3 regions of the Candidatus Thiodiazotropha sp. LNASS1 genome follow, and region 2 is predicted to be linked to each of the others. Evidence: predicted binding sites of a transcription regulator. Region 2 holds the regulator's gene; each other region holds the start of a gene.
The links. Region 2 encodes sigma-54, which starts transcription at its own class of promoters, with help from an activator protein. Its sites were predicted from a motif close to TGGCANGNTNCNTGCTT; they were not measured.
Positions count from the first base shown of each region.

Region 1: the regulator sigma-54 is predicted to act here: its motif matches at 3,481-3,497, upstream of AB8516_RS13130 (CmpA/NrtA family ABC transporter substrate-binding protein).
Region 3: the regulator sigma-54 is predicted to act here: its motif matches at 2,771-2,787, upstream of AB8516_RS20405 (flagellar hook-length control protein FliK).

Region 1 is NZ_OZ156465.1:2,990,452-2,997,611, forward strand. It holds gene AB8516_RS13120 (NAD(P)-binding protein) at 1-1,294, shown strand, start outside; gene AB8516_RS13125 (sigma 54-interacting transcriptional regulator) at 1,375-3,327, opposite strand; gene AB8516_RS13130 (CmpA/NrtA family ABC transporter substrate-binding protein) at 3,735-5,261, shown strand; gene ntrB (nitrate ABC transporter permease) at 5,333-6,163, shown strand; gene AB8516_RS13140 (ABC transporter ATP-binding protein) at 6,171-7,127, shown strand; gene AB8516_RS13145 (GTP-binding protein) at 7,124-7,160, shown strand, end outside.
Region 2 is NZ_OZ156465.1:3,249,313-3,256,472, forward strand. It holds gene AB8516_RS14280 (KpsF/GutQ family sugar-phosphate isomerase) at 1-733, shown strand, start outside; gene kdsC (3-deoxy-manno-octulosonate-8-phosphatase KdsC) at 747-1,268, shown strand; gene lptC (LPS export ABC transporter periplasmic protein LptC) at 1,265-1,828, shown strand; gene lptA (lipopolysaccharide transport periplasmic protein LptA) at 1,830-2,324, shown strand; gene lptB (LPS export ABC transporter ATP-binding protein) at 2,321-3,046, shown strand; gene AB8516_RS14305 (RNA polymerase factor sigma-54) at 3,242-4,729, shown strand; gene raiA (ribosome hibernation-promoting factor, HPF/YfiA family) at 4,901-5,221, shown strand; gene ptsN (PTS IIA-like nitrogen regulatory protein PtsN) at 5,251-5,718, shown strand; gene hprK (HPr(Ser) kinase/phosphatase) at 5,718-6,656, shown strand; gene rapZ (RNase adapter RapZ) at 6,666-7,160, shown strand, end outside.
Region 3 is NZ_OZ156465.1:4,567,096-4,574,255, reverse strand. It holds gene lapB (lipopolysaccharide assembly protein LapB) at 1-1,081, opposite strand, end outside; gene AB8516_RS20410 (lipopolysaccharide assembly LapA domain-containing protein) at 1,172-1,459, opposite strand; gene AB8516_RS20405 (flagellar hook-length control protein FliK) at 1,736-2,731, opposite strand; gene AB8516_RS20400 (hypothetical protein) at 2,932-3,408, opposite strand; gene dapB (4-hydroxy-tetrahydrodipicolinate reductase) at 3,418-4,221, opposite strand; gene dnaJ (molecular chaperone DnaJ) at 4,247-5,386, opposite strand; gene dnaK (molecular chaperone DnaK) at 5,557-7,160, opposite strand, start outside.

The DNA of each region.
Region 1 (7,160 bases), 260 kb from region 2:
CGTGGGACGCGAGGTGAAGGTCGGGGTGTTGGAGAAAGCGTACGATGCCATCTTCTGGAGTGTCGGCACTGTGGTCGGTAAGCCGCTGCGTGTCGAAGGCGGCGAGGCCCCGAACTGTGTGGATGGGATGACCTTTCTGAAGGCCTTCAATGACGGTGCCCTGAAATACCTGGACGGACGTATCCTGGTAATCGGTGGTGGCGACACGGCGATGGATGTGGCCGCCGTGGCCAAGCGAATTGGCGAAGTGGCAAACCTCGAGGACTCGGAGCGCCCGGAAGCGGTGTTTGACGGTACCGGGAGCCAGAGTGACGACAAGACGGCCGAACGAACCGATTCCGCATGCTGGCTGGTCTATCGTCGTCCCATTGCCAAGGCCCCCTGCACCAAACACGAACTGGAGGCCTGCATTGCCGAGGGTGTGGAGATTCACGACGGTTTGGCGCCACTTGAAGTGATGCTGGATGAGCAGGGCCATGCCTATGCCCTGAAAGTGCAACCGGTCGACTGGTCCTCAGGCAAGATGGAGGCCGATGGCGAGCCGTTCGAGATCGAGTGCAAACTGATTGTCGCCGCCACCGGCCAGACAGGTGACTACGAAGGGATCGATGGCATCGCCAATGACTGGAATCTGATCGATGCCGACCGGAGCATGCAGGTCAAAGGGAAAGCAGGAAATTTCGTGGGTGGGGATGCGGTAAACCCTCACCTGCTGACAACCGCTATCGGCCAGGCCTCGATTGCGGTACAGAGCATCGATAATCACTTGCGTGGCCAAGCGGTCGATGAGCGCCCCAAAGTGGAAGGCCATCACTTTAATCTACTGCAGGAATTGTCTCAGAAAGATCTCTCACCGGAAGAGTACAATCATGGCCCGACCTGGGGTACCAACAGTGCCAAATGGTCTGTGCACAATTTTGAGAATCGTGCCGATGCGGATGTGGTCAAGAGTAATGCCATGTTCACGGGGCATTTTGCTTACGAGCCGTTGAACGCCCGGGATGAGATGGATGTGAATGCTTCCAACGTGCTGGGAAGCATGATCGAGCGCTTCACGGGCCTTTCCGAGGAGACAGCCGTCACTGAGGCAAAGCGCTGTATGAGCTGCGGTTTCTGCTTCGAATGCGACAACTGTGTCATCTACTGCCCGCAGGACGCCGTCTATCGCGTGAACAAGAATGAACGCGCCATGGGGCGCTATGTGGATACGGACTACGCCAAGTGTGTCGGCTGTCACATCTGCAAGGAGGTCTGCCCCACCGGCTACATCGAAATGGGTCTGGGTCAATACTAGGACCTGACGGTGACCGGTGTATTAATGGCCTGGAGCATTCCAGGCCGTGACTCTGGTCTGTAGTTGGGCCGTGTGTTGCGTTACTGCTTTTTAGGCTTCTCGATGCCCAGACGCTTCATGCGTGATGCCAGCGTGGTAGGTTTCAGGCCCAGCAGGTCCGCCGCCCCATCTTTGCCGAATACCTTACCGCCGGCCTGATTCAGTGCTTGCATAATCATCAAACGGTCACGGGCCACACGCTCATTCTCTGTCATTAATACGTTGCCCACCGCCTCCGGTTCCTCGTCCGGCGTCAACGCCGTCTTGACGATGGTCTCAGGAACCGGCAGGTCCAGGTGGAGACGCCCTGTTTGGGTGACGATGACCGCCCGCTCGATGATGTTTTCCAGTTCGCGGACATTACCCGGCCAGCGATGGCTTTTAAGGCGTCTGACGTCACTTTGGCTGAGATGAATATCCCGCTTGTTGAGTTTACGGCATATGGTGTGCAGGAAATGGCTTGCCAACAAGGGAATATCCTCGGGACGTTCCCGCAGGGGAGCCAAGTGGATGGGGAACACCTGCAGGCGGAAATAGAGATCTTCGCGAAAGTTTTTTGCAGTCACCTCGGCTGCCAGGTCCTTATTGGTGGCGGTGATGATGCGCACGTCCACGCTACGGGTCTTCTCCTCGCCGATACGCTCGTACTGTCCCTCCTGCAACACCCGCAACAACTTGCCCTGTAACTCAAGAGGTATCTCGCCCACCTCGTCAAGAAACAGGGTGCCGCCGTCGGCCAGTTCGAACCGCCCTGCACGGTCCCGTGTGGCGCCGGTGAAGGCGCCCCGTATATGGCCGAAGAATTCGCTTTCGAACAGATCGCGGGGTATGGCTGCGCAGTTGACCCGGATCAGAGGCCGATCGCTACGTTCGCTGCTGACATGTATGGCTCTGGCTATGAGTTCCTTGCCGGTGCCCGACTCGCCTGTGATCAGGGTGGTGGAATTTGTCGGTGCGACCAACTGAATCTTTTGGATAACCTGACGTATGGCTGAGCTGCTGCCGATTATCTCCCGGTAGTTGTGCTCGGTGCGGATTTCTTCCTGCAAATAGGCATTCTCTTCCTCCAGCCGCCGCTGCAGGGATTTGACCTGCTCGAGGGCGCTGCGCAGATTGTTTTCAGCCTCCTTGCGATCACTGATGTCGCGAAAGATGATCACCGCTCCGATGAGCATGCCATGTTCCACGATGGGTGTGCTGGTGTACTCCACGGGAAATACGCTACCGTCCTTGCGCCAGAATACCTCATCGTCCACGTGGTGCACGGTACCATCATTGAAAGCGGCGTAGATAGGACAGTGTCTGACGGAGTAGTGGGAACCGTCAGGATGTCTGCAGTGCACCATCTGGTGCATATTCTTACCCACAAGCTCATCGGCATTGTAGCCAAGCAGGCGTTCGGCGGCTGGATTGATGAAGGTGGTGATACCATCCGCATTGACACCGTAGATACCGTCACCGGCTGCCTGCAGGAGTAGTTGGTTGCCCTGTTCGATCTCATGGAATAGCTGTTCGTACTTGCGCCATTCCGCGAGGCCCCGGCGCACATAGTCGTTGGCGTCGGCTTGTTTACGCAGTCCCTCCACAACCTCTCGATCTTGCAGGGTGGCGCTCAGCAGTACCTGGTCATTGTGGGTCACAGATCGGGCGTTGCACTCTACCGGTATCACTCTGCCACTGCGGGTCCGGCAGCTGAGTTCATTGGTCCAACAAAACCCTTGCACCATGACCGATTGGGTGAACACGACCAGTGCGCTCAACCCCCCGTTGAATAACCAGCTGGGTTTGCTTTGCAGCAGTGTTTCCATTGGAAATCCCAGTAGGTCCATAGCTGCTCGATTAGCATCGACCATACGATTCTCAACCGGATCGAATACAAGTGTTGCCGTGGGGTGCTGGTCAAAGAAGTTGTAAAACATCGGCCATCCGGCATCTTTGGAATGCCTGGTATCCGGGAGGTTGTGGGTTTTAACCTCTGTATCCGATAGGTTCATATGAACAGACCTCAATATTCACTGAGATACTACAAAATCTCGTGTTTTCGATTACGTGTTTTCGTGATTTACGTATTTTCGTAGTCCCGTAAGTCACCGCTATTTCTGATGTATTTCCCAACTAAACAGCAGCTTACGTTTGAATTTTATAGTTGGCACGGTAGCTGCAATTCTCTTGTAAAGACGGGTGCGCTTCGGAATTGATTCAGCGCCGTCAGTCCGTCCAGGTACGCACAAATTTTGTGCGGTTTTGGTAGAGGTTGTGCGTCCCTGCACCAGTATCGTCCCTGTTTCGCGTTCAACGGCGGGTTTGTGAACCCGCACTTCGAAAAGGGCAGGAACCGTGCCATGCAGGTGGCTGACCGCATCGCCGACGTTTGAATCGAACAAGCTACAAGGGGTTTAACATGGCAAACAAAAGTCTCGGCAATCCGTTTGATGCGGATACCGATCTTCAGCACGGTCCTGCGTGCAACTGCCCCATCTGTGTTTTTCAGAAGGAGCAGATCCAGAGTAACTACGAATGCAGTGAAACCGAGTTGACCGAGCGATTGGAACGGGTGGTCTTTGAAGGCATCGCCACACCCGGGATGCATGAGTTGGCGGCTGCGGAACAGGCCGAGATCGCTGTCGACGAATCAGCGCAGACGGCAGTTGAGGATCCCAATCCTCTCGAGAGCTCCGAAGATGTCCTGGACCGGGTCGTCGAGAGTGCGGTGGTGCGTGGCATCTTCGGACACGACGATATGAGCCGCAGGGATTTTATGCGCCTGGTGGGTGGTGGCGCCTTCGCAGCCATGCTCGGCAGCATGCTGCCCATGGATGAGGTCAAAGCGGCAATCAAGGACAATCTGGGCAAACCGGAAAAGTCGAAGCTGAAGGTCGGATTCGTGCCGATCACCTGCGCCACGCCTATCATCATGGCTCATCCCATGGGCTTCTATGCCAAATACGGCCTGGATGTGGACGTCATCAAAACGGCTGGATGGGCGGTGGCCCGGGATAAATCCTTGGCCAAGGAGTATGACGCCAGCCACATGCTGACGCCGATGCCACTGGCCATCACCATGGGTTCCGGCTCCACGGCGGTACCATTCCGTATGCCTGCGGTAGAGAATATCAACGGCCAGGCCATCGTGCTGCACGTCAAACACAAGGATAAACGCGATCCTAAGGATTGGAAGGGCTTCAAATTCGGTGTGCCGTTCGACTACTCCATGCATAACTTCCTGTTGCGTTACTACGTGGCGGAACACGGCATCGATCCTGACAAGGATATACAGATCCGTGTGGTACCGCCGCCGGAAATGGTGGCTAACCTGCGGGCCGGCAATCTGGACGGTTACCTGTCGCCGGATCCATTCAACCAGCGGGCGGTATGGGAGAAGGTGGGATTCATTCACACCCTCACCAAGGATATCTGGCCGGGCCATCCGTGCTGCGCTTTTGCCTGCTCCGAGGAGTTCGCCACCACTCTGCCGAACACCTACGCGGCGTTGCTGAAGTCCATAGTGGATGCCACCGCCTACTCCTCAAAGCATGAAAATCGCAAGGAGATATCTAAGGCCATCGCACCAAAGAACTATCTCAATCAGCCGGTGCCTGTTATCGAACAGGTGTTGACCGGTAAATACGCAGATGGTTTGGGTAAGGTGCATAACGTCCCAGATCGAATCGATTTCGACCCCTTCCCATGGCACTCCATGGCGGTCTGGATCCTGACCCAGATGAAGCGTTGGGGCTATGTGAAAGGGAATGTGGATTACAAGAAGATCGCGGAAGAGGTCTATCTGGCCTCCGATGCGGGACGCATGATGAAGGAGCTGGGTTATCCGGTACCGGATCATACCTATGAGTCCTACGAAATTATGGGTAAGGCGTTCGATCCGGCCAAACCCGACGCATATGTCCAGAGCTTCGCCATTAAACGTTAGACCGTGAGTCGGCGGGGTCGGGGGGTCTCTTCCACCCGGCCCCTTAACAAAACAGAGGGGAAACCGAAGTTATGCTGCAGTCTCTAAACATGCGAGCCACAGTGCTGGCCGTCACTTTCCTGGCCGTCATGCTCGGCCTCTGGGAAATGGCCAATCAAGCGCCGCAAGCGAAGAAGGCATTGACCGAATATGAGATCCTCATGGGCGGTGCCGACCAGGAGGCGCGAGTACCGCCACCGTCCAAGGTCATTGGTCTGGCAGTGGATGAATTGTCCGATCCCTTCTACGACAAGGGTCCCAATGACAAGGGTATCGGCATCCAGCTTGGCTACTCCATCTATCGGGTCCTGGCCGGTTACTTCATGGCGGCCGTTATCGCCATACCGGTCGGCTTCCTGATCGGCATGTCGCCGTTGATCCAAAAGGCATTGAATCCCTTCATTCAGGTGTTGCGTCCCATCTCACCGCTGGCCTGGATGCCGCTGGCCCTTTTTATCATCAAGGATTCGGAGGCCAGCTCTATCTTTGTTATTTTCATCTGTTCCATCTGGCCGATGTTGATCAACACGGCTTTCGGCGTGGCCAATGTGCGCAAGGACTGGCTGAATGTGGCCCGTACACATGAGCTGTCGCCCGTGCGTACCGCATTCACCGTGATCCTGCCGGCGGCGGCACCCACAATTCTCACCGGCATGCGTATCTCCATCGGCATCGCCTGGTTGGTCATCGTCGCTGCCGAGATGCTGGTGGGTGGCACGGGGATCGGGTATTACGTGTGGAACGAGTGGAACAACCTCGATCTCACCAGCGTTATTTTCTCCATTCTGATGATCGGTATCGTAGGCATGCTGCTAGATATGGCGTTGTCCGGTGCCACCCGTCTGGTCACCTATAAGGAATAACGAACCTATGACAACAAAACATTTTTTTGTCGAGGCGGAAAACCTTTCCAAACGATTCAAGACCAAGGATGGGGAGTTAACGGTATTCGAGAATGCCAATTTCGGCATTCATAAGGGTGAGTTCGTCTGCATAATCGGCCACTCCGGGTGCGGTAAGTCCACCATCATGAATATCCTGGCCGGCCTTGACGGCGCCAGCGACGGCGTCCTGTTCATGGACAGCAAAGAGGTGGGAGGTCCGGCCTTGGAACGGGGTGTTGTATTCCAGAACTATAGCCTGCTGCCCTGGCTGAGCGCCCTCAAAAACGTCACATTCGGGGTACGCGCCCGCTGGCCCCAGTGGAGCCGCGAGCAGGTGCGGGAACATGCCTATAAATATCTGCAGATGGTGGGCCTGGGGGATGGCGCTGAGGAACGCAAACCGTACGAACTCTCCGGTGGTATGCGCCAGCGGGTCTCCATCGCCCGCGCCTTTGCCATAGAGCCCAAACTGTTGCTGCTGGATGAGCCTTTTGGGGCGCTGGATGCGCTGACACGCGGCAATATCCAGGATGAGCTGCTGAAGATCTGGAACGAGACCCATCAAACGGTGTTCATGATTACTCATGACGTAGACGAGGCGATCCTGCTGGCCGATCGCATATTGCTGATGACCAACGGTCCCTATGCGCGTATCGCCGAATCGGTGAAGGTGGCTATCCCGAGACCCCGGGACCGCACCTCGATCATCCACGACCCGGCTTACTACCCGATTCGCAATCATTTGGTGGATTTCCTGGTCATGCGATCCAAGGAGCTTGCAGGTGCTCCTGTCGCTGAGCGGAAGACACAGGACGAGAGTGGTAAGCCGGATGGTTATATCAGGGTGTTTCCGGAAGAGGTCAACCCGGCCCGGGGAATTTGTACCGTGCAGGACGCACAGACAGTGAATCGGTATGCAGACAAGGAGCGCGTAACAGTATGACAGCTTGTCTCCAGGAAACCTGTAACGAACACA
Region 2 (7,160 bases):
CAGCCACGGTGATCTCGGTATGATAACTCCTCAGGATGTGGTCCTGGCGCTGTCCAACTCAGGGGAGACCGGCGAGTTACTGGTCATCCTGCCCCTGCTTAAGCGACTGGGTGCGCCCTTGATCGCCATGACCGGAAAACCTGAGTCGACGCTGGCAAGAGAATCCGAGGTACATATCGATGTCAGCGTTCAGAAGGAGGCCTGCCCCCTGGGCTTGGCCCCGACATCAAGCACGACTGCGGCATTGGTGATGGGTGATGCGATGGCGGTTGCATTGCTGCAGGCACGGGGTTTTACCGCCAAGGATTTCGCCCTCTCTCATCCGGGAGGCACCCTGGGAAGGCGGTTGCTTTTGCGGGTCAGTGATATAATGCATGCGGACGGGTCTTTGCCGTCGGTAGGTCTCGATGCCACATTGCATGAGGCGTTGGAAGTGATGTCGGCCAAAGGCCTGGGTATGACCGCGATAGTGGATCCGGAGGGTGGAGTGGCCGGAGTCTATACCGATGGCGATCTGCGGCGTACCTTGAACAAGCCTATCGATATACACCATGTCAAGGTGAGTGAGGTCATGACCAGCGACTGCCTGACAGTATCACCTGAGACGTTGGCAGCAGAAGCCTTGCAGATGATGGACGAGAAAAAGATTAACGGCCTGCTGGTTATTGATGAAAAACAGCAACTGATCGGTGCATTCAATATGCATGATCTGCTTAGAGCCGGTGTGATGTAGGGGGGTAGAGAAAGTGCAGGATATACATGCCAAGGCCAGTGGTGTGAAACTGGTCATTTTTGATGTCGATGGTGTGCTGACCGATGGTGGTCTGTTTCTTGGTGACGACGGTCAGGAGTATAAGTCGTTCAACTCCAGGGATGGTCACGGTATGAAGATGTTGCAGAAATCGGGTGTGGTAATCGGCATTATCACCGGACGAAGCTCTGAGGTCGTGCGTATCCGTATGGAGAGTCTGGGTATCGAGCATGTCTATCAGGGTAAGTTGGACAAACTGCCGGCCTATGAGGAGTTGCGCAATAAACTGGGCCTTTCGGATGACCAGGTAGCCTATGTGGGTGATGACGTCGTCGATCTGCCCATCATGCGGCGTGTCGGATTGGCCATCGCCGTGAATGACGCCCATCCCTTTGTTCTCCAGCATGCTCACTGGCAGACACGCCACAACGGTGGGCGTGGCGCCGCCAGAGATGTTTGCGAGATGGTGCTCGAGGCCCAGGGTAATCTTAAGACTGAGTTGGACAGCTATCTTTGAAGCGTCAATTAATCGGTCTCTTTTTTATAGGTGCGGCGCTGCTGAGCCTGGGCTGGTGGATGAATAGGTTGATGCAGCCGGAGGAGGCCCGAACGCCGGGTGTTAGACACGATCCCGATTCTTACGCCGAGGAGTTGGTTGTGCAAACCTACGATGAACAGGGTGCACTCAAACAGCGATTGCAGTCTCGGGGGATGAGGCATTTTGAAAAAACCGGGATTACCGAACTGCAACAACCGGTTCTCTGGCATTACAACCAACAGAGCCCCCCTTTGCAGATGCGGGCGCAGGATGGTCTGATCAGACGCAGTGAAGAGAGTCTCCATCTTGCCGGGGGTGTGGTTATCGATCGTCCTAGCGGCGCGGACACTGCGCCGTTGCATATTGTCACGCAGGATTTGACGCTGCACTTTGAAGATTCATTTGCTACAACCGATGGCCCGGTACGCATCGAGAGCGATGACCAATGGATGACCGCAACAGGTATGGAGGCCTGGCTGAAGGGACCGCTACGGCTCAAACTGCTGCATGAGGTGCGAGGCTATTATGAATTCCAATAGAATGAAATACGTTGTGACCTGTCTGGTGTTGCTGCTGATCATTTGGGCGCCGGGGCATGCGTTGGAAAGTGACAAGGATCAACCCATGCATCTGGAAGCGGACAGCCTTTCCGTCGATGAGGCATCCGGTGTGGTGTTATATGAGGGAAGTGTCGAGATCACCCAGGGCAGTCTGAGGATTTGGGCCGATCGGCTGTGGATCCATCGTCGCCAGGGCAAAACGGAGAAGGTCATCAGTGAAGGGAGTCCCGTTCGCTTTCGTCAGTTGACGGAGAAAGGGGATGAGGAGGTTCATGGCGAAGCCCGGCGTGTGGAGATCAACGCGGAGCGTGATGAATTGCTGTTGATCGATGATGCATCGCTTGAGCAGGGTGGCAACCGTTTTCGCAACGACCGGATTATCTACAATCGCGCCAAGGCAATGGTCAAGGCGGGTACAAGCGCGCAAGGTAAGCAACGCGTGCAGGTTGTCATCGAGCCAAACAAGCAGCCATGAGTCAGCTACAGGCCAAGGCGCTTCAAAAGCAGTATGGTAAGCGCAATGTTGTGGACGGCGTCTCACTTAGCGTGAACAGCGGTGAAGTGGTCGGGTTACTGGGGCCCAATGGGGCCGGTAAGACCACCAGTTTTTATATGATCGTCGGTCTGATCCCGGTGGATCATGGCGAGATACTTCTCAATGGGGAGGTTCTGACCGATCGGGCTATGCATATGCGAGCGCGCAGCGGTATTGGCTATCTGGCGCAGGAGCCATCGGTATTTCGACGGCTTACGGTTGAGCAGAACATTCTTGCGATTCTGGAGACAGTGGAGGTTCTGGATGCCGGCAAGCGCCGTGAAATGTGTGACCAGCTGTTGCGGGAATTCGGTATCGATCACTTGCGGGACAATCTGGCAATGAGCCTCTCGGGGGGTGAGCGCAGGCGTCTGGAGATTGCCAGAGCCCTCTCCGTCCAGCCGCGCTTTATTCTATTGGATGAGCCTTTCGCCGGTGTCGACCCTATTGCTGTCATCGATATCAAAAAGATCATTCAACATCTCAAGGCCCTGCAGATAGGCGTTCTGATTACGGATCATAATGTTAGAGAGACACTGGATATCTGTGATCGGGCCTATATCATCAATAGCGGTCAAGTGCTGGCTGAGGGCTCCACGAATGAGATTCTTCAGAATGATGAGGTGAGAAGTGTCTATCTTGGCGAAGATTTTTCTATGTAGAGATGGTTTTGTGGGGGTAATGCATCCCCTTGATTTCTAATGGATTCCAGGATTGATCCTGGAAGCTTGCAGTGACAAGTTTTAGCATTCTGGCGGGATTCCGGGGAGAAAATCTTTTTCCTCGGTGAGTTTTTTTAGCTAGAATGAAGTTAAAGACATACAAATAACATACCAGGTCCAAAGATATCATCTGCGATGAAGCAGGCGCTACAGCTCCGACTCGGACAACATCTCACCATGACACCACAGTTGCAGCAGGCAATACGCCTGCTGCAACTGTCTGCTCTCGACCTCAGTCAGGAGGTTCAGGAGGTGATCGAGACCAATCCTATGCTCGAAGTGGAGGAGGAGTTCGGTCAACAAAACAGCACTCAGGAGAATGAGGGCGCTGACAACGGGGCGGCGGAAAATTCAGCGGCAGAGGGTTCGAGCAGTAACGACATCAACAATGAACGTGAAATCCAGACTGATGCGTCTCAGGTGACTGAAGAACTGCCGGTCGACAGTGAATGGAGCGATGTCTATGACAGCTATCAGCCGACGACGGGTGGCAGTGGCGAGAGTAATGACCACGACTATTTGATACAGAACAGTAGCGCCACGACGCTACAAGACCATCTGCTGTGGCAGATGAATCTGACTCCCTTCACTCCGCAGGATATCTATGTCGCCACAACCATCATCGACAGCATCAACGAGGATGGTTATTTCACCGGAGATCTGGAGGAGGTGCTGCAGTCGCTGAACGATGAAGAGGCCACCATTGACGATGTCAAAGCGGTGTTGCATCGAATACAGGCATTCGATCCACCCGGTGTCGGCGCCCAGGGTCCTCAGGACTGCCTGCTTATCCAGTTGAATCAACTGTCCGAATCGACCCCCTATCTACAGTCGGCAATCAGGCTTTGCAAGGACCATTTCAGCCTCCTGACCGCGCAGGACCAGAACCAGATCATGCGTAGGATGAAGATCGATCAGGACGAGCTGGCGGCAGTGATGCAGCTGATTCGTACGCTCAATCCCCATCCGGGTACACTCATTGCGAGCAGCGAACCTGAATATGTCATACCTGATGTGTTCGTGAGTAAGCGCAACGGCCGATGGGTGGTTGAACTGAATGGCGAGGTGACCCCGAAACTGCGGGTAAACACCGGCTATGCCAATCTGATCAGACGCGCGGACCAGAGTAAAGACAATACTTTTTTGAAGAACCATCTGCAGGAGGCCCGGTGGTTCATTAAGAGCCTGATGAGCAGAAACGAAACTATTTTACGCGTGGCGAGTAAAATCGTAGAGTATCAACGGGGGTTCTTTGAGCATGGAGAGGAGGCGATGAAACCTCTGGTATTGAGGGATATCGCCGAGGCGCTGGAGATGCATGAATCGACGATATCCCGTGTGACGACACAGAAATATATGCATACACCCAGGGGTACGCTGGAGTTCAAGTATTTCTTTTCCAGCCATGTCAGCACCAGTGCGGGAGGTGAGTGCTCGTCTACTGCAATTCGTGCGCTGATAAAAAAAATGATTGCCGCTGAGATTCCCAACAAGCCTCTCAGTGACAATAAGATTGCCGCCCTCTTGTCCGATCAGGGTATCGAAGTTGCCCGTCGGACAGTGGCAAAGTACCGTGAGTCGATGGGTATTCCACCGTCGAACGAACGTAAACGTCTGATATAGGAGTTGAATGCGCGACTGATCACCGGCTGTTGACAGTAATCCCTTTGCGGATGCAACCAGGCACAAGGCTTATGAGGATTGCCAAACAGCATATACTGTAAATGTGGCTTGTCGCCATTTAGTCATGTCAGGCAGGGTGATGGGTAACCTCATCTAAGATAGGAGAAAATTATGCAAATTAGCGTGACCGGTCATCATGTGGATGTAACCAATGCCTTGAAAAGCTATGTGGATAGTAAATTTGAGCGCCTGGAGCGCCATTTCGATAATGTGATAAATGTTCACGTTATCCTGAGTGTGGAAAAAATGAGGCAGAAGGCAGAAGCCACAATGCAAGTGAACGGTGCGAGTGTTTATGCGGATTCTGTACAGGAAGACATGTATGCAGCTATAGATCTGCTCACGGACAGGTTGGATAGACAGGTGCTGAAGCACAAGGAGAAAATGAAAAGTCATCGCGCCGGAAGCGGCGTAAAATATGCGTCTGAATAATACGGGCTGATTGAACTGGCGAGGTTTCCATGTTTCCAAACGGTTATCTTGTGGAAGAACGGATCGGTTGCAATGTGGAGGCGGCCAGCAAGAAGCGCGTATTGGAACAGCTCGGTCAGCGACTGGCCGAGGCTGTTCCAGATCTCAATCAAGATATGGTTTTTGATGCGCTCCTTGAGCGTGAAAGGCTGGGCAGTACCGGTTTGGGCAAGGGTATAGCACTTCCCCATGCCCGCATGCCGCATATCACCGAGGCTCTCGCGGCGTTTGTCCAACTGCCGGAGGGAATCGATTTCGATGCCATCGACAATCAACCGGTTGATCTTGCCTTCGCCATGTTGGTGCCGGAAGAGGCGACCGATGAGCATCTGCAATTGTTGGCCAAACTGGCGCAGATGTTTGACGATCACGATTTCTGTAGTGAGTTGAGGCAAGCGACAACTGCGCAAGATCTTTATCAACTGATCCAGCAACGGGAAGCTATAATCTCCTCTTAATGAAGCCAATCTATACCATTCGGGATCTCTATGAAGAGCTGGCCGGCGAGCTTTCGCTGAGCTGGAATGGTGAAGGGGGGGACACTGAGATCGTTCTGGATATTGAATCTCAACATGGAAAGCCACCCGCAGGTCCCCTCAATCTGGTTCGGCCCAATCAGATCCAGGTTATCGGGCCGCCGGAAAGGGAACATCTGTTGAATGATGAAAAGGATGTCTATCATGATTATCTACAGGTACTGTTCAAGGCCTCCCCCGCATCGCTTATATTCACCGATGGACTGAAACCGCTTCAGGAATGTGAGGAGCAGGCACTGGAAAGGAGTATTGCGCTTTTCTATACCCCTCAACCCGACAATCAGGTGATAAATCGCCTATTGGAACGCTTCAGTCAGCCGGTGGGTGAAAAACTGCTGGTGCACGGGGTCTACATGGAGGTCCTTGGCAGGGGCGTATTGCTCAGCGGTGATCCGGCGATCGGTAAAAGCGAACTCGCATTGGCATTGATTTCACGGGGCCATTGTTTGATCGCCGATGATGCAACAGAGATCTACAAATCCGCCAGTAATACACTTATCGGCCGCTGTCCGAAGGTGTTGCAGGATTTCCTGGAAGTACGCGGTTTAGGGATGATTAATATCCGCGCTATGTTCGGAAACAGTGCGATAAAACCCAACAAAGAGTTGCATTTGATCATTGACCTGCTGCACTTCGATGACAAGAAACTGCATGAAATGGATCGTCTCGAAGGTTGCCATTCAAAACGCTCGATGCTGGGGGTCGATATACCGCAGACAAGTCTGCCGGTAGCCGCCGGTCGGAATCTGGCTATTCTGGTGGAGACAGCTGTGAGACAGCATATGTTGATGCTTGACGGCTACAATGCCACACAGGACTTCATCGATCGTCAACAGATCTATATCGATCAGGATCAATAAGAGACAATCATGTCCGAGGGGATCAAACTGCAAATCGTCAGCGGCATGTCGGGTTCAGGCAAGACCATAGCCCTGCATACCCTGGAGGACATGGGCTATTATTGCATCGATAATCTGCCGATTTCGCTGTTGATCTCGATGGCTGATCATCTTATCGGCAATCCGGAGGCCATTTTCAACAAGACCGCGGTGAGCATCGATGCCCGCAGTCAGTCTAGTCAGCTATCCACCCTGCCGGAGATGGTGGAGAATATCCGGCAGCGCGGGCTCGACTGTAAAATGCTTTTTCTTGATACCAAAGCCGATACATTGATCAAGCGTTTCAGCGAGACCCGTCGTAAACATCCTTTGACGAATGAACAGCGCTCACTGCCAGAGGCAATTCGTTATGAACGGGAGTTGCTGTCGCCGGTGATCGAAGCGGCAGACCTGCGACTTGATACCACCTATACCAATCTTCATGAACTGCGTGACCTGGTGCGACACCGTATCGGGGGGGATGAG
Region 3 (7,160 bases), 1.3 Mb from region 2:
AGCCACAGTGATCACACTGATAGGCCGGTTGTTTTTCCAATAGTTTCATCACTGATATCAACAGGACCTCCAAAGCCTCCTTGGGACTCTCCTCGCTTCGCTGCAGATTCAGTCTCACTAAACGTTCCAGGCCTTTTAGATCAGGTGCCTCTTCCAGATGTCTGAGCATCGCATCCACAGCCGCACTCTCACCCTCTTTTTCGACAATCATCTCGGAGAGAATCATCATTGCTTCCGTGCAGTGGTGACGTTGATACAACTGTTGCAGGTATTCGAACAATTCATGCTGTCTGCCGAGTTGCTTATAGCATTCGACAAGCCTGGGCAGAACCTCGGAAAGATAGATGGGTTCGTTCTCCTCGACCTGCTGCAGCAACTTTACCACCGATCGACAATCACCCCGGGTATAATCGATCTCGGCCTGTAAAAGTAAAGCGCGCACATTGTTTCGTTGAACCTGTTGAGCACGCTTGAGATAACCCTCCGCTGCGGAGATATTCTGCTGGCTCAACATCTGCTCAGCCAATTCACAATAGAAGTGGGCAACCGCATTCGGTAGAGAGGGAAAGTGGGATACAGAGATCTTATCAGCAACATCAAGGCATCGTTGCCACTCTTTCTCCTGTTGATAGATCTCCAATAGATAGATATAGGCCTGCTCGTTGTAGATTTTGAGTTCGGTTAATTCGAGGAACAGGTTTTCGGCACGATCGAACAGGCCTGCCCGCATATAGTCTTGACCCAATTCAAGCAAGGCCTGTGCTCGCTGTTCGCGATTCAAACTGGGCCTGGCTATCAGGTTTTGATGAATACGGATGGCTCGATCCACTTCACCCCGCCGACGAAACAGGTTACCCAAGGCAAGATGGGTCTCTACCGTATCGCTGTCCACATCCAGCAATTCGATGAACAGATCGATTGCCTTATCGGGCTGTTCGTTCAGCAGATAATTGAGACCTTTGAAATAGACCGGCGCGATCTGCGGTTGCTGCTTCTGTTTTTTTCTGGGCATGCCGCGCCGTGCCGTATACCAACCGGAGGCAGCGGCTACAGGCAGCAACAAGAGCAGCAGCTCAATCACCTGACACCTCAACAACCACACCGGCAGCGTAATGCCGATAATGGGTTACTGCTTGGGTTAAGACATAGCATGTAAAGTACATTGCAACCCTCACTGCTCCTTCAAGGGTAAGGCGCGAAGGTTGTTGACCTCTTCACTCACCATTTGACTGCGCCTTTTAAGAGAGTGTATTTCCCGCTTAAGACCCAATACTCTACCCATTCCGGCCAGGACACCCAAAATCACACCCAGTCCCAAGGCGATGGTCAGTATCAACGACAAAGGGAGGTCCCGATGACCAAAATAGTAATTAATTTCTACAGGGTCGGCGTTGAGTACAGTGAAGACTGCACCCAGCATCATGATCAGTATGACTATAAAGAGTTTTATGAATCGCATCAGACGTTCCGTAGTTCCTCCTCTCAGTCACCCATTCTCGCCTACTGCAGTCCAGTTTGAAATAGCCAAAATGTAAGAACAGGGGTGTAGATGCGGCTGTTTTCATATTTTCACGGACCTCTCCCCCCTTTGATTGGATTGATAACCTATCAAATAGCGATATTGAGGGAATATCCTGGAGATAACACGGTTCGTATCCTGTTTTTGTCACAGCATAACCGCGAATATCCTCACAACAGAGGAATTCGTCGTCGGTAGATGGGCAGAGGGTAGATGCTAGGCGTAGGTATCCAAAAGGCCATCACCACCCATTATCCATGTTTGGCCTTGTTCCCGAGTCTGGTCAGGGCTTAACGAATCACTGCCAATCGTACCGTTACTGCCAGATCCGGCTCTCCTGTCATGGGCCGATTCACCTGCCTGCTGCTGTCCCACATCCACATTGGCGAGATTGAGATTGATTTCACCAAACAGCTCCCGTAGTCGCGGAATCGATGCCTCGAGGGCTTCTCGCGTAGGGGCTTGAGAGGCGACAAAGGTGACGCTGGTCTGATCATTCTGTAGTGATATCTTTATCTCCAGCGGCCCAAGATGGGGTGGATTCAACTTGATTTCCGCCTGTTGGATGTTCTGACCGACCATCCACTGGATTCGCTCTCCCACCGCTCTGTCCCATCCCGCCTGACCGACGGGAATATCCAGAGGCATGACGATAGATGGCCGCATACCTGTGGATGAGTTGACCGGCAGTTGCAGTGAAAGTGCGGACAGCTGACCGGCGCTCTCAACAGGTCGTCCGGATTCCAACAGCTGCGCACCCAATTCACGCAGCTGCAGTTTCAGTGGCTGAGATTGACCGTTTTCGATCAGTCGCTGGATCAGGAATTCTGGTTGCATCAATTGTGGTTGTGACTGAAGCGGCTTCAGTTGTACTGCACCGTCTAGCACCGGTTCGGTCAATGCAGCCTGCTGTTGGGATATCAGAAGCGGCAAAGGCTTGCCGTCCAACTGGAGTTGCAGCGGCAAAACCCCGCCATCCCGAGGCGTTATAGTCTGTGGTTGAAGGGGATCTGCTGTTGACGTCGCCAGCGAGAGAAACAGAACGCCCTGTTCACCCTGAGCCATCAGCATTTCCTGTAGGGCCTGGTCGAATGTAGCCCCTATAATCTCCCCATTTGCACTGATCTGTGTGACAAGATCGCCCCCTTCTGCAGGGATTGCGGATTTGAGCTTATCCCCCTGAATCTGGGGCATGAGTGCTATCTGTACCATGGCTAAACCTGTTGTTGTCGCTTTCAGTCGACAAGATAAATGCAGGTTCCGGGCCAGGTTTAGGACACCCCACCCTTCTTGGCCCGTTTTTCCTTTCCCCTCGAGCGAAGGAGAAGGTGGTATTCCGGTCTATCGATAAATTGCTTCGCCGGCGGAGCTTAAGTATCGAAATTTTGTGAGATCCGTTGAACCGAATGGTCCTAGAGAGCAAAATCCTGTGGTGTGGCGCGGCGCCACTGCGCCTTCTGCAAACGCCAGTCATCATCACTACGAGTAAACATGAGTTGTAAACGCAGCAGCTCCCCGCGCCATTGGGAGAGCGTCATATCCGTCTCCTGTGGAGACCCGGCAAGTCCGGCAAAGAGCACAACTTCGGCCTCATTCTCGGAGCGTAAATCGATCTGATCAATCGTTGATATAATGTGAATCGATTTGTGACGCATGAAATAGCCCAGCAGCGTTGCCTTCAGCCCCCTGAAATCCCGTCCGCTCTCATCCCTATAAGCCGGATCGACAAAGGCCATTGCTGAGGAGAGATCCCGCGATTCGAGATAGGTTTCAGCCTCACTGATGAGATTTCGGAGCTGTTCCTCCGGACTCAAAGGAGTTTCACTGCAACCGACAGACAGGAAACTGACAATGACCAGTAAGATACCGAGACTGTGTATGCTCTTCATTCCCACAAACTATTTCAGGCTCAACACATCCTGCATGTCGAACAGTCCCTTCTCCTTGCCTACCACCCATCCGGCAGCCCGGATGGCGCCGCGGGCGAAATTCATCCGACTTGATGCCTTATGCACCACTTCCACCCGTTCTCCCTCCATGGCGAACCAGACGCTGTGTTCACCGACCACGTCCCCTGCGCGGATGGTCTCGAAGCCGATAGTCTTGCCATCCCGAGGACCGGTCTTTCCCTCCCGACCATAGACGGCACACTCACTTAAATCCCGACCAAGGGTATCCGCAATCACTTCACCCAATCTCAGTGCCGTACCGGAAGGTGCATCGACCTTGTGCCGGTGGTGGGCCTCGATAATCTCCACATCCGCCTCATCGCCCAAAACCCTGGCCGCCATTTCGACCAGCTTGAAGCTGAGGTTGACTCCAACACTCATATTGGGTGCGAACACGATCGCAATACCATCGGCCCCATCCTGCAATGCCTGCTTTTCTGCCTCATTCAGGCCAGTGGTGCCGATCACCATATGCTTGCCCGCTTCGCGGCAGATCGCCAGATGGGCCATGGTAGCGGTGGGAGTGGTAAAGTCGATCAGCACGTCGAAATCGTCAACGACCGCTTTCAAATCTGTTTCCAGGGAGACATTAAGATGACCGATACCCGCCAGTTCACCTGCATCCTGGCCGATCAGCTGGCTCCCTTTGCGCTCCGTCGCAGCTCCCAGAACCAATCCCTCAGTTTCGCTAACCGCCGTTACCAGGGATCTGCCCATGCGTCCCGCCGCGCCAACCACTGCGATTCTTGTCATCCGATGCGCCCCTTCTAGATTTGCTTTAAAAGCCCATATTTTCAAAGAACTTTTTCACTCCATCAACCCAGCTGGTGGAATGAGGGCTATGCTTCGCACCACCCTTTTTCATGGATTCGTCGAGTCGCTTGATCAGGTCCTCCTGTTCGGCAGTCAGTTTGATCGGTGTCTCGACCAGCACCCTGCACATCAGATCACCCATGGGGCCACCACGAACCGGCTTGACACCCTTGCCGCGCATCCGGAACAGGCGGCCGGTCTGTGTCCCTGCGGGAATCTTCAGGATCACCTTACCATCCAGTGTGGGCACCTCCAGCTCACCACCCAGGGCGGCCACAGCGAAGCTTATCGGCACTTCACAGTAGAGATGATTATCCTCGCGGCTGAAAATTTCGTGAGGCTTCACGGCGACCTGTACATAAAGATCACCGGGTGGACCACCATGCTCCCCAGCCTCACCTTCACCGGCCAGGCGAATACGGTCACCGGAATCGACGCCGGGCGGCACCTTGACCGACAGAGTCTTGTGCTCCTGTACGCGCCCCTGCCCATGGCAGTTAGGGCAGGGATCCTCGATCATGGTTCCTTTACCATGACAGCGTGGACAGGTCTGTTGAACTGAGAAGAATCCCTGCTGCATGCGTACCTGACCATGGCCGCCGCAGGTATCGCAGGTCTTTGGGGTAGTCCCTTTCCGGGCACCGCTACCAGCGCAAACATCACACTTCACCAGAGTCGGCACCCTAATCTTGACCGTTGTTCCAGCGACTGCATCTTCCAGTGAAAGTTGCAGGTTGTAACGCAGATCGGCGCCGCGATGCACGCGAGAGCCGCCACCGCCGCCACGTCCCCCGCCAAAGATGTCGCCGAATACATCACCGAAGATATCTGAGAAATTGGCGCTGCCGCCACCAAAACCGCCACCCATGCTGGGATCGACACCGGCGTGTCCGAACTGGTCGTAGGTCGCGCGCTTTTGCGCATCGGTCAATACTTCGTAGGCTTCCTTGGCCTCTTTGAATTTCTCTTCTGCTTCGACAGCGGCATCCCCGGTGTTCCGGTCCGGATGAAATTTCATGGCAAGGCGTCTATAGGCCTTTTTGATATCGGCCTCACTGGCATTCTTGTTGACGCCTAAAACTTCGTAATAATCACGTTTAGCCATGGTTTTTTATCTTTTACTACTGTTATTTGTTGAGATACATCATTTGTCCAGCTGTCTGAATAGGGCCTGTCAACACTCATTCAACAGGCGCTAGTTTCATGCCCGTATAACGCCAAAACCGCACATCGGCAGGGCTGCCGATGCACGGTTTGCAGGACTGGAATCCTTGATTAGTTTTTGTTGTCCTTAACCTCTTCGAACTCAGCGTCGACAACGTCATCCCCGGCAGCATCAGAGGATGCTTCCGCACCAGACGCACCCGCGTCAGCGGCCGCGGCTTCACCCTCTGCACCCTTCTGGGCGTAGAGCCGCTCCGCCATCTTACCAGAGGCTTCCGCCAGCACCTTGGTTTTCGCTTCGATGGCATCCTTGTCATCGCCTTTCATGACCTCTTCGAGATCCTTGATTGCACCCTCGATCGCTTCCTTTTCACCGGCTTCAAGCTTATCATCGCCCAGCTCTTCCATCGATTTCTTGGTGGCGTGAATCATAGTATCCGCCTGGTTGCGGGCGCCGATCAGTTCGTGGAACTTACGGTCCTCATCCGCATGGGCTTCAGCATCCTTGACCATACGATCGACTTCATCGTCACTCAGCCCGGAAGAGGCCTTGATGACGATCGACTGTTCCTTGCCGGTCGCCTTGTCCTTGGCGGAGACATTGAGAATGCCGTTGGCATCGATGTCGAAGCTGACTTCGATCTGCGGTACCCCTCTCGGTGCAGGCGGGATATCGCTCAGATCGAAGCGTCCCAGGGATTTATTGGCCCCCGCCTGTTCGCGTTCACCCTGCAATACATGCACGGTTACCGCCGTCTGATTGTCGTCCGCCGTGGAGAATACCTGCGAGGCGCTGGTGGGAATGGTAGTGTTCTTCTCAATCAGCCTGGTCATCACGCCGCCCAGGGTTTCGATACCGAGGGAGAGCGGAGTCACATCAAGAAGTAGTACATCTTTGACATCACCGCCCAGTACACCGCCTTGTATCGCGGCGCCAATGGCGACAGCCTCATCCGGGTTGACATCCTTGCGAGGTTCTTTATCAAAGAACGCCTTCACCGCCTCTTGCACCTTAGGCATCCGGGTCTGACCACCGACCAGGATCACCTCATCAATCTTGGAGGCTGTAATCCCGGCGTCCTTCAGGGCAATCTTGCAGGGTTCGATGGTGCGTGTCACCAGATCTTCCACCAGCGATTCCAGCTTTGAGCGGTTCAGCTTGAGGTTCAGATGCTTGGGACCACTTGCATCTGCCGTGATATAGGGCAGGTTGATATCTGTCTGCTGGCTGGATGACAGCTCGATCTTGGCCTTCTCAGCCGCCTCTTTCAGGCGCTGCAGCGCCAGGGGATCGTTCCGCAGATCAAAACCCTGATCTTTCTTGAACTCATCCACCAGGTAGTCGATGACGCGCATATCGAAATCTTCACCACCGAGGAAGGTGTCACCATTGGTGGAGAGTACCTCGAATTGATGCTCGCCATCGATTTCTGCGATTTCAATGATAGAGATATCGAAGGTACCGCCGCCCAGGTCATAGACCGCCAGGGTCTGATCACCCCGCTTTTTGTCCATGCCGTAGGCCAGCGCCGCGGCTGTCGGTTCATTGATGATGCGTTTCACATCAAGGCCGGCGATACGACCGGCATCCTTGGTAGCCTGACGCTGGGAATCGTTGAAATAAGCCGGCACAGTGATAACCGCCTCTTTCACCTCTTCACCCAGGTAGTCCTCAGCGGTCTTTTTCATCTTCTGCAGGATCTTGGCGGAGATCT